2 regions of the Planctobacterium sp. AWM4_229 genome follow, and region 2 is predicted to be linked to the other one. Evidence: predicted binding sites of a transcription regulator. Region 2 holds the regulator's gene; the other holds the start of a gene.
The links. The regulator NrdR, encoded in region 2, represses ribonucleotide reductase genes. The targets are predictions, from matches to a motif close to AAACACNANATNTNGTGTTT.
Positions count from the first base shown of each region.

Region 1: nrdA (class 1a ribonucleoside-diphosphate reductase subunit alpha) is a predicted target of NrdR. The motif match lies at 1,765-1,784, and genes of this name have one in related genera.

Region 1 covers NZ_JBSWWX010000001.1:90,469-94,685, reverse strand. Annotated here, with positions in the region: gene nrdA (class 1a ribonucleoside-diphosphate reductase subunit alpha) at 1-1,573, opposite strand, end outside; gene ACXAGP_RS00460 (HAD family hydrolase) at 1,990-2,661, opposite strand; gene ubiG (bifunctional 2-polyprenyl-6-hydroxyphenol methylase/3-demethylubiquinol 3-O-methyltransferase UbiG) at 2,658-3,362, opposite strand; gene gyrA (DNA topoisomerase (ATP-hydrolyzing) subunit A) at 3,605-4,217, shown strand, end outside.
Region 2 covers NZ_JBSWWX010000005.1:268,143-272,359, reverse strand. Annotated here, with positions in the region: gene ribBA (bifunctional 3,4-dihydroxy-2-butanone-4-phosphate synthase/GTP cyclohydrolase II) at 1-284, opposite strand, end outside; gene ACXAGP_RS12820 (riboflavin synthase) at 375-1,034, opposite strand; gene ribD (bifunctional diaminohydroxyphosphoribosylaminopyrimidine deaminase/5-amino-6-(5-phosphoribosylamino)uracil reductase RibD) at 1,054-2,169, opposite strand; gene nrdR (transcriptional regulator NrdR) at 2,165-2,614, opposite strand; gene ACXAGP_RS12805 (hypothetical protein) at 2,749-3,105, opposite strand; gene ACXAGP_RS12800 (alpha/beta hydrolase family protein) at 3,253-4,217, opposite strand, start outside.

The DNA.
Region 1 (4,217 bases), on a different contig from region 2:
CCAGATAGTAGGCAAAATTGATAACACCAATTCCCAGTGTTCTTCGTCCCATTGTGGCGTTGTAAGCAGCTGGTACTGGATAATCTTGGTAATCAAGTAAGCTATCCAATGCTCTAACCGCTAACTCAGAAAGCTCTTTGAAATCTTCTGGAGACTCAATTGCACCTAAGTTAAATGCGGACAGAGTACAAAGGGCAATCTCACCTTCTTCGTCATTAACATGAGATAAAGGCTTAGTTGGCAATGCAATTTCTAAACACAAGTTACTTTGTTTTACCGGGGCAACCTTGGCATCAAAGGGACTGTGGGTATTACAGTGATCAACATTCTGCAGATAGATACGGCCTGTACTGGCTCGCTCCTGCATAAATAAACTGAACAATTCCAGTGCTTTGATTTGCTTTTTACGAATGCTGGGGTCTTGCTCGTATTTAGTGTATAGCGCTTCGAACTTGTCTTGATCCGCAAAGAATGCGTCGTAAAGGCCTGGTACATCAGAAGGGCTAAACAAAGTGATGTGACTGTCTTTAATCAAGCGTTGATACATGGTTTTATTAAACTGCACACCATAATCAAGATGCCGAACGCGGTTTTCTTCAACTCCACGATTGTTCTTAAGTACCAATAACGATTCAACTTCCATGTGCCATAGGGGATAGAAAAGTGTAGCAGCACCGCCTCTTACTCCACCTTGAGAGCAGCTTTTAACAGCGGTTTGGAAGTATTTGTAAAATGGTATACAACCTGTGTGGTAGGCTTCTCCGCCTCTAATCGGGCTGCCCAACGCGCGAATGTTACCGGCATTTACGCCAATACCAGCGCGTTGACTCACATATTTAACGATGGCACTCGCAGTAGCGTTAATTGAATCAAGGCTATCGCCGGTCTCAATTAACACACAAGAACTAAACTGGCGGGTAGGGGTTCTCACACCAGCCATAATGGGGGTTGGCAGCGAAATTTTAAATTTGGATGTGGCATCATAAAAACGCTTGATGTAACTCATACGCGTTTCGGTGGGGTACTTAGCAAACAAACAAGCCGCCACAAGAATGTATAAAAACTGAGCGCTTTCATAGATGTCACCGGTTACCCGGTTTTGCACCAGGTACTTGCCTTCCAGCTGTTTTACTGCGGCATAGCTGAAATCCATATCACGCCAATGATCAATGTATTCGTCCATTAGCTCGAACTCAGCTTCGCTGAAATCTTCTAACAGATGAGCGTCGTATTTGCCCATTTCCACCATTTTTTTGACGTGTTGTACCAACGTTGGTGGTTCAAATTGACCGTAAGCGCGCTTGCGCAAATGGAAGATTGCCAGTCGGGCAGCGAAGTATTGATAATCAGGACTATCAGTCGAAATCAGATCGGCTGCTGATTTGATTAATGTCTCATGAATATCTTCAGTTTTTATCCCGTCATAAAACTGAATGTGCGCTTTTATCTCCACTTGAGACACGGAGACGTTGGTCAGGCCTTTAGCCGCCCAATCAAGAACACGGTGAATTTTATCCAGATCAATAGGCTCACGCTCACCATTACGCTTGGTGACGTATAAAGTATTATTCATAATGCTGCCACTGTTATTATTATATGTTTCTGCGAATTCGAAGATGTGAAAATTGTGCTACCACATTGTGTCCTGGTCTATGTTGCACTCTTAGGAGTACTTGTAAACCTGAACTCGACTCGCCATTCCCCAATACAGGATGTGTCGTTGCCATCCTTGAGACACAAGATAAAGGGGTTTTAGTCGCATTTCAACCCAAGATATAGGGGCGTCTGTTGCTTTATTCGCCGCTGTTTTTTTCGGTTAGTGTAAGCTAACTTCATAGCTTAATACTCTTCAGTATATTTGGAATTTCAACAGGATTATTACACCGCTAATTTGGCATAAATCAAATAGTAATAAAATCGCTTCATTTAGATTGAAGCGATCTAAGTACTTTGTTGACAAAATTAACGTTGTTTAAACGGAGAGCTTAATTAACCGAAAGCGTTTCCACTGAGTAAATGTCGTAGCTCATTGGCACTATTTATCTCAATATCGACATCCCAACTTTGCAGCAATTCAGGCTCAGTCAAATAGCCGTAGCGGGCTAAAACGGGAACCATCTTTGCGGCACGTGCAGCTTCCATATCGCGTTTGGCATCGCCGACATACCAGATGTTTTTCGCTTCTATTTCTAGTTTTTCAGCAGCCTTGAGTAGAGGCTTTGGGTGTGGTTTGCGCTGCTCGAAAGTATCTCCCGAATAACACACCTGGAAGTTTTTAAATTCTGAAAAATGGGCTAACAGTGGCTCAGTAAGAAAACCAGGCTTATTGGTTATGATCCCCCAAGGGATACGCTTATTATCGAGACATGCAATTAATTCAGCAATGCCCTCAAAAGGGCGGGTATGTTGACAAATATTGGCTTGATAATGGTCCAACAATTGAGCTCTTAAGACTTCAGCATCATATTTCTCAAACTGTTCCTCCATGCCCATTTTCAACAACCCTAGTGCGCCATTAGACGATTCCACTCGGTACTCTTGATAACTTTTAGCGGGAAATCCGTGTCGCTCTAGAACAAAGTTTAATGCCGCACCTAAATCAGGTGCGGTATCCAGGAGAGTTCCGTCTAAATCAAACAGTATAGCTCTGGGCGCAATCACAGTTTTCTGCAGCCTACGATATAATTAACATCGACATTGCGGTCGGATAGGAAATAAGTCTTGGAAAGTGGGTTGTAATGCAATCCAGTTATCTTTTTTGCTTGCAGTCCATTGTGATCTGCCCAATTCAACAGCTCAGAAGGTTTAATAAACTTGTTGTAATCATGAGTACCTTTGGGAACCATGCCCATAACGTATTCAGCCGCGACAACCGCCAATGACCAGGACTTAATGTTTCTATTTAACGTGGAAAAGAATACCCAACCGCCGGGTTTAACCAATTTAGCGCAGGCGGCAACGACAGAAGACGGCTCTGGCACATGCTCTAACATTTCAAGGCAAGTGACCACATCAAACTGGTTAGAGTGTGTTTCGACAAACTCTTCCGCCGAGCTTTGCTGGTAATTGACTTTGGCCCCTGATTCCAGGGCGTGTAAACGCGCTACCTCGAGGGGCTCTATCCCCATATCAATGCCCGTTACATTAGCCCCGGCTTTTGCCATGGATTCGGATAAAATACCGCCGCCACATCCAATGTCGAGGGTGTGCAATCCGTGTAGTCCATTGGTTTGCTCCATAATAAAAGACAGGCGCAGCGGATTTATGTCATGTAGAGGCTTAAATTCACCTTCCAGATCCCACCATCTACTGGCCAAATCGGCAAATTTTTGTATTTCTGTATAATCTACGTTTTGTTGCAAAGTGCTGACTCCAAACAAGTTTCGGCAAGTATAAGGCCTCAAATGCTGCATTAACAGGTTCGTTTGCACATATATTCGCCAATCAGCATCTTTTATTTTTGTAGTTCGATGATAGAATCTTGAACACTTTTATTTCCTGTTTAGATATGCGGAAAGCTAACACTAGTTATTCCGTGCAAATACAAATGAACAGTGATGTTTCCCGATAACCATCGGCGAAAATAATAACAACAAGGCTGTATATGACTGACAACGCCAAAGAAATCCTTCCAATTAATATCGAAGACGAGCTGAAAAACTCCTACCTCGATTACGCCATGAGTGTAATTGTAGGACGTGCACTTCCAGACGTTCGTGATGGTCTGAAACCCGTTCACAGGCGCGTACTTTTCGCCATGAACGAGTTGAAGAATGACTACAACAAACCATACAAAAAATCTGCCCGTATCGTCGGTGATGTAATCGGTAAATATCACCCCCATGGTGATTCTGCGGTTTACGACACGATTGTGCGTATGGCGCAACCATTTTCGCTTCGATATATGCTGGTAGATGGTCAAGGCAACTTTGGTTCAGTAGACGGTGACTCCGCCGCTGCAATGCGTTATACCGAAGTGCGCATGGCGAAAATTGCCGCTGAGTTGCTAGCCGATTTGGACAAAGAAACGGTAGATTTTGTGCCTAACTACGATGGTACGGAAAAAATCCCTGAGGTTTTACCTACCAAAGTTCCTAACTTATTAGTGAACGGTTCATCGGGTATTGCGGTTGGTATGGCGACAAACATTCCGCCACATAATTTGACCGAAGTTGTTAATGGCTGTATCGCGCTTATCGATAATCCCGATATTACCA
Region 2 (4,217 bases):
ACCCCTTCAGCGGCTTCGATTGAAACCGTAAAGTTGGTGGAGAATTGCGCACCATTGTTGTCCACCATTAAGGGTAATTTGAGGGTCTCACAACGGTCACGTGTCATGGGTAGACAGACAAGTCCTCTGGCGTGAGTCACCATAAAATTGATAGCTTCAGGCGTAATATGCTCTGCGGCCATGATGAGATCGCCTTCGTTTTCACGATCTTCATCATCCATCAGGATAACCATCTTGCCGTTGCGGATGTCTTCGAGTATTTCTTCGGTGCTATTTAATGACATAAATTCTTTACTGTAGGGTTCTCGGCTGATTCAGATTAACAATCACACCAGCCTGATTTTTGTTTGTGCAATGAATGGTGGCGAATTGTACTATCGCAAATAACCATTTTCAGCTAAAAATGCCAAATTGATATCGCCAGACTGACTTTGTGCGGCTTTATCACCTAACATCAGGCGCTCCAGATAGCGGGCAATTACGTCAACTTCCAGATTTACCTTGGTACCAGCTTGATAATGCTGAATGATGGTTTCTTGCAAGGTATGAGGCACCAGAGTTAATTTAAATTTTGCGCCGTCCACATCATTTACCGTGAGACTGACACCATCCACCGTAATTGAACCTTTTTCAGCGATGTATTTGGCCAGATTATCGGGAGCTTTTACCCAGATTTCCCAGGTTTGTCCGGCATTCTCGATACTGGCGATTTCCCCCACCCCATCAACATGACCGCTGACAATATGACCGCCCAAACGAGATGTGGCCATCAGTGCTTTTTCCAGGTTAACCGCCATGCCTTGGGAGTAGTTAGCGAACCCGGTGCGTTTGATAGTTTCCATGGAAACATCCGCCACGTAGTGTTGTGAAGAAAATTCGACAACAGTCAAACAAACCCCATTAGTTGCGATACTGTCACCTAATTGTACGTCCGACATATCCAGTTTGCCGGTGGTAATGGCTACCCGCATATCGCTGCCTCGGGCCTGCATGGAAGCAATGCTCCCTACTGATTCAATAATTCCGGTAAACACTCTAACCTCTCGGGATAAATTAGCGAAAGTGAGCCACGATTTTCATATCGTCACCCACCATTTTAGTTTCTGTAATCTGAAGTTCCGGTACCTGTTGCATATTCTCGAATTCGGGTAACTCTACCAAACTGAAACTGCTATGCCCCATTAGTTTAGGTGCAAGGTAGAGAATGAGAGAATCCACCAATTCGGCTGCGATAAATGCCCCCGCTAATCGGCTGCCTGCCTCTAACCAAATATCATTTAGTTGCATCTGCGCAAGGTGGGCTAATACGGCTCGTAAATCAATTTTTCCGTTTTGGGCTGGCGCTTGCCACTGTTTGATGCCGACTTTTGATAATTCGGCATTAGGCGACAGATTGATCACCAGAACATTGTTATCGGCAAAAACTTTTAATTTACTGTGCAGTTGATTTCTGCCATCCAGGATCACCCGAAGTGGTTGCCTTATCTCATTGGAATAACCTGCTTCTACTGACTCCGGCAAATCTTCACGGCGCACGTTAAGAGATGGGTCATCTGCCAGCACAGTACCTGAGCCACTAATGATGGCACAACTCATTGCTCTGTGGCGCTGCACATCTCGACGCGCCGCGGCACCAGTAATCCACTTGCTTTGAGTATTTGAAAGGGCCGTTTTACCATCCAGCGACGCCGCCATTTTTAAGGTCACTTTGGGCATCCCGTGCAAATGACGTTTTATAAAACCGATATTGAGCTCTTTGGCAGCGGCTTCCATTAAGCCAACATCCACTTGAATCCCGGCGTCACGCAGCTTTTGAAAACCGCGGCCAGCTACTTTCGGATTGGGATCTTGCATCGCCACGACAACGCGCTTTACTCTGGCGTCGATCAAGGCATCACAGCAAGGCGGCGTGCGGCCATAATGAGAACAGGGCTCCAAGGTGACATAGACGGTAGCCCCTGCCACCGATTCAGTACTATTGGCAAGTGCAGCGGCCTCTGCATGGGCCTCTCCGGCTTTTTGATGGAATGCTTCTGCCAAAAGCGCGCCGCTTTCAGATACGATGACACAACCTACATTGGGATTGGGGCTGGTGGTAAATCTCCCCTGTTTAGCCAGTTCTATCGCTCTGGCCATATGTTTGGCGTCGGTTACGGAGAACATCTTAATCTCCCAGTCGGGCAATTGCCTCGCCAAATTCTTTAATATCTTCAAAGGAGCGATAAACGGAGGCGAAGCGCACATAAGCCACTTTGTCCAATTCAATGAGTTCCGCCATGATCAAGTTACCCACCAGTTCACTGCTGACTTCTCGCTCTCCGGTGCCACGTAAATGGGACTTTATGTGATGAACACTTTGCTCTACTTTTTCAGTATTAACCGGGCGCTTTTCCAAAGCCCGCTGCATGCCTGCACGCAATTTGTCCTCGTTAAAGGGTTCGCGGGTGCCATCTCGCTTCACTATTCTTGGCATCACCAGCTCGGCCATTTCGAATGTGGTAAAGCGCTCATGACATTGCGTACACTCCCGGCGTCGGCGCACCTGAGCCCCTTCGGATACCAAGCGAGAATCAATAACTTTGGTTTCCTGGGTCATGCAAAAAGGACAAATCATAGAAGTGAAAACCTGAAAAAGCGTGTATTGTGGTATAGGCAATATAGGTGCTGAAAGACTATTTTCAAGCCTTGACCAAGCCAAAAGAGAAAGGTGTATAGACGATGACAGACTTGCCAGCTGTCAATTTGCCATTACAAGCCTCGTTTAACGTCCTTTTCCCAAAATTCGTCCACTAACAAGGCAAGCATATCGTGCAGGTGTTCTTCAAACTCCTCCAGATTTTGACCGAACACTGCCAGGTACTTTTCAGCCTGATCGTGAGTGAGATTTTTATTCAATGCACGAAACTGCATTTCCGGAAGCTTTTTGTTCATTCGAGCGACGATTTCCCACTTTACAAATTCGGCATGCAGGTTCTGTACACGCTGCTGCGCATATTTACAGTAGTCCTGGATATAATCGATACCGGCAGGACCCATACAGCCGGGTTCAACCCGAAACAAAACGTGTAGTTTTTTATCGTCTGGAAGTTGCGTTACAACTGGCATTTATAATTGTTCGAAATATTTGCTATACCCAACAACATAACTTAATCGGGGCAAAAAATAAAATAGGGAATACGAAGAAGAGGCATTAAACTCGTTATTGGCCGGCCTGATGCGCTCATCAAGCCAGCCGTGGAAATCATCGTAGTCTTATTTAGCGGGCAAATGTTTGTCAAGAAAAGCATCTATTGCCTTCAGAGCAGCCATACGATGCTCGGCTTTACTGAGATAATGATCGCCTTCATCCAGTTCAACATAAGTCACATCAGCGTCGGCATCTTCAAGCTCATCATACATATTTTCCGATTGATGATCTGGCACAACTTCATCGTGAGTACCATGGATTAATAACACTGGAATTTTAATTTTGTCCACATGATTAATTGGCGAGATACTTTTGATGTGGGCTTCATCTACTTCACCATTTGAGATCAGTTTATTCCAGTAGGCCACCACCCAATGATCTTTGCCGTGTTCGTAACGGTCATCTTTTAGCATGCGTTCAATATCTGCAACACCATTCAATGAAATTGCACACTGATACACGTCAGGTGTAAAGGCAGCACCAGCTAAAGCTGCGTAACCACCATAACTACCACCTACTATACAAACCCTGTCAGGGTCTACATAGCCTGATTTAACCAGGGTTTTCACGGTATCGGTAAGGTCGTCCTGCATTTTACGCCCCCACTCACCGCGACCTTGCAAGACAAAGTCGGCACCAAAGCCTTTGGAACCTCGAAATTGCGGCTGCATGACCAGATAACCTCGACTGGAGAAATACTGCGCTAGCCAGTCAAACTCTATCGTGTCATAGGATTCTGGCCCACCATGCGGGAGCATGATTGCTGGCAGGTTTTTCAACTCTGCGACAGCGGGTAATGTGAGTAATGTCGGTAACTTCAAACCATCACGGGCTTTAATTTCGGTCTGGAATACTTGATTAATTTTATCAATGGGCATATCCGGGCGGCTGGAAGTAATGAAAGTAAACTTCCCTTTGCTGTACAGGTAATAGTCACCGGGACTGTCGATACCTGAAATCTTAAACACCATGTGTTGCCAATCCGGTGAATAGCTCTCTAATGAAACCGAATGATCCGGTAAATCAGCAA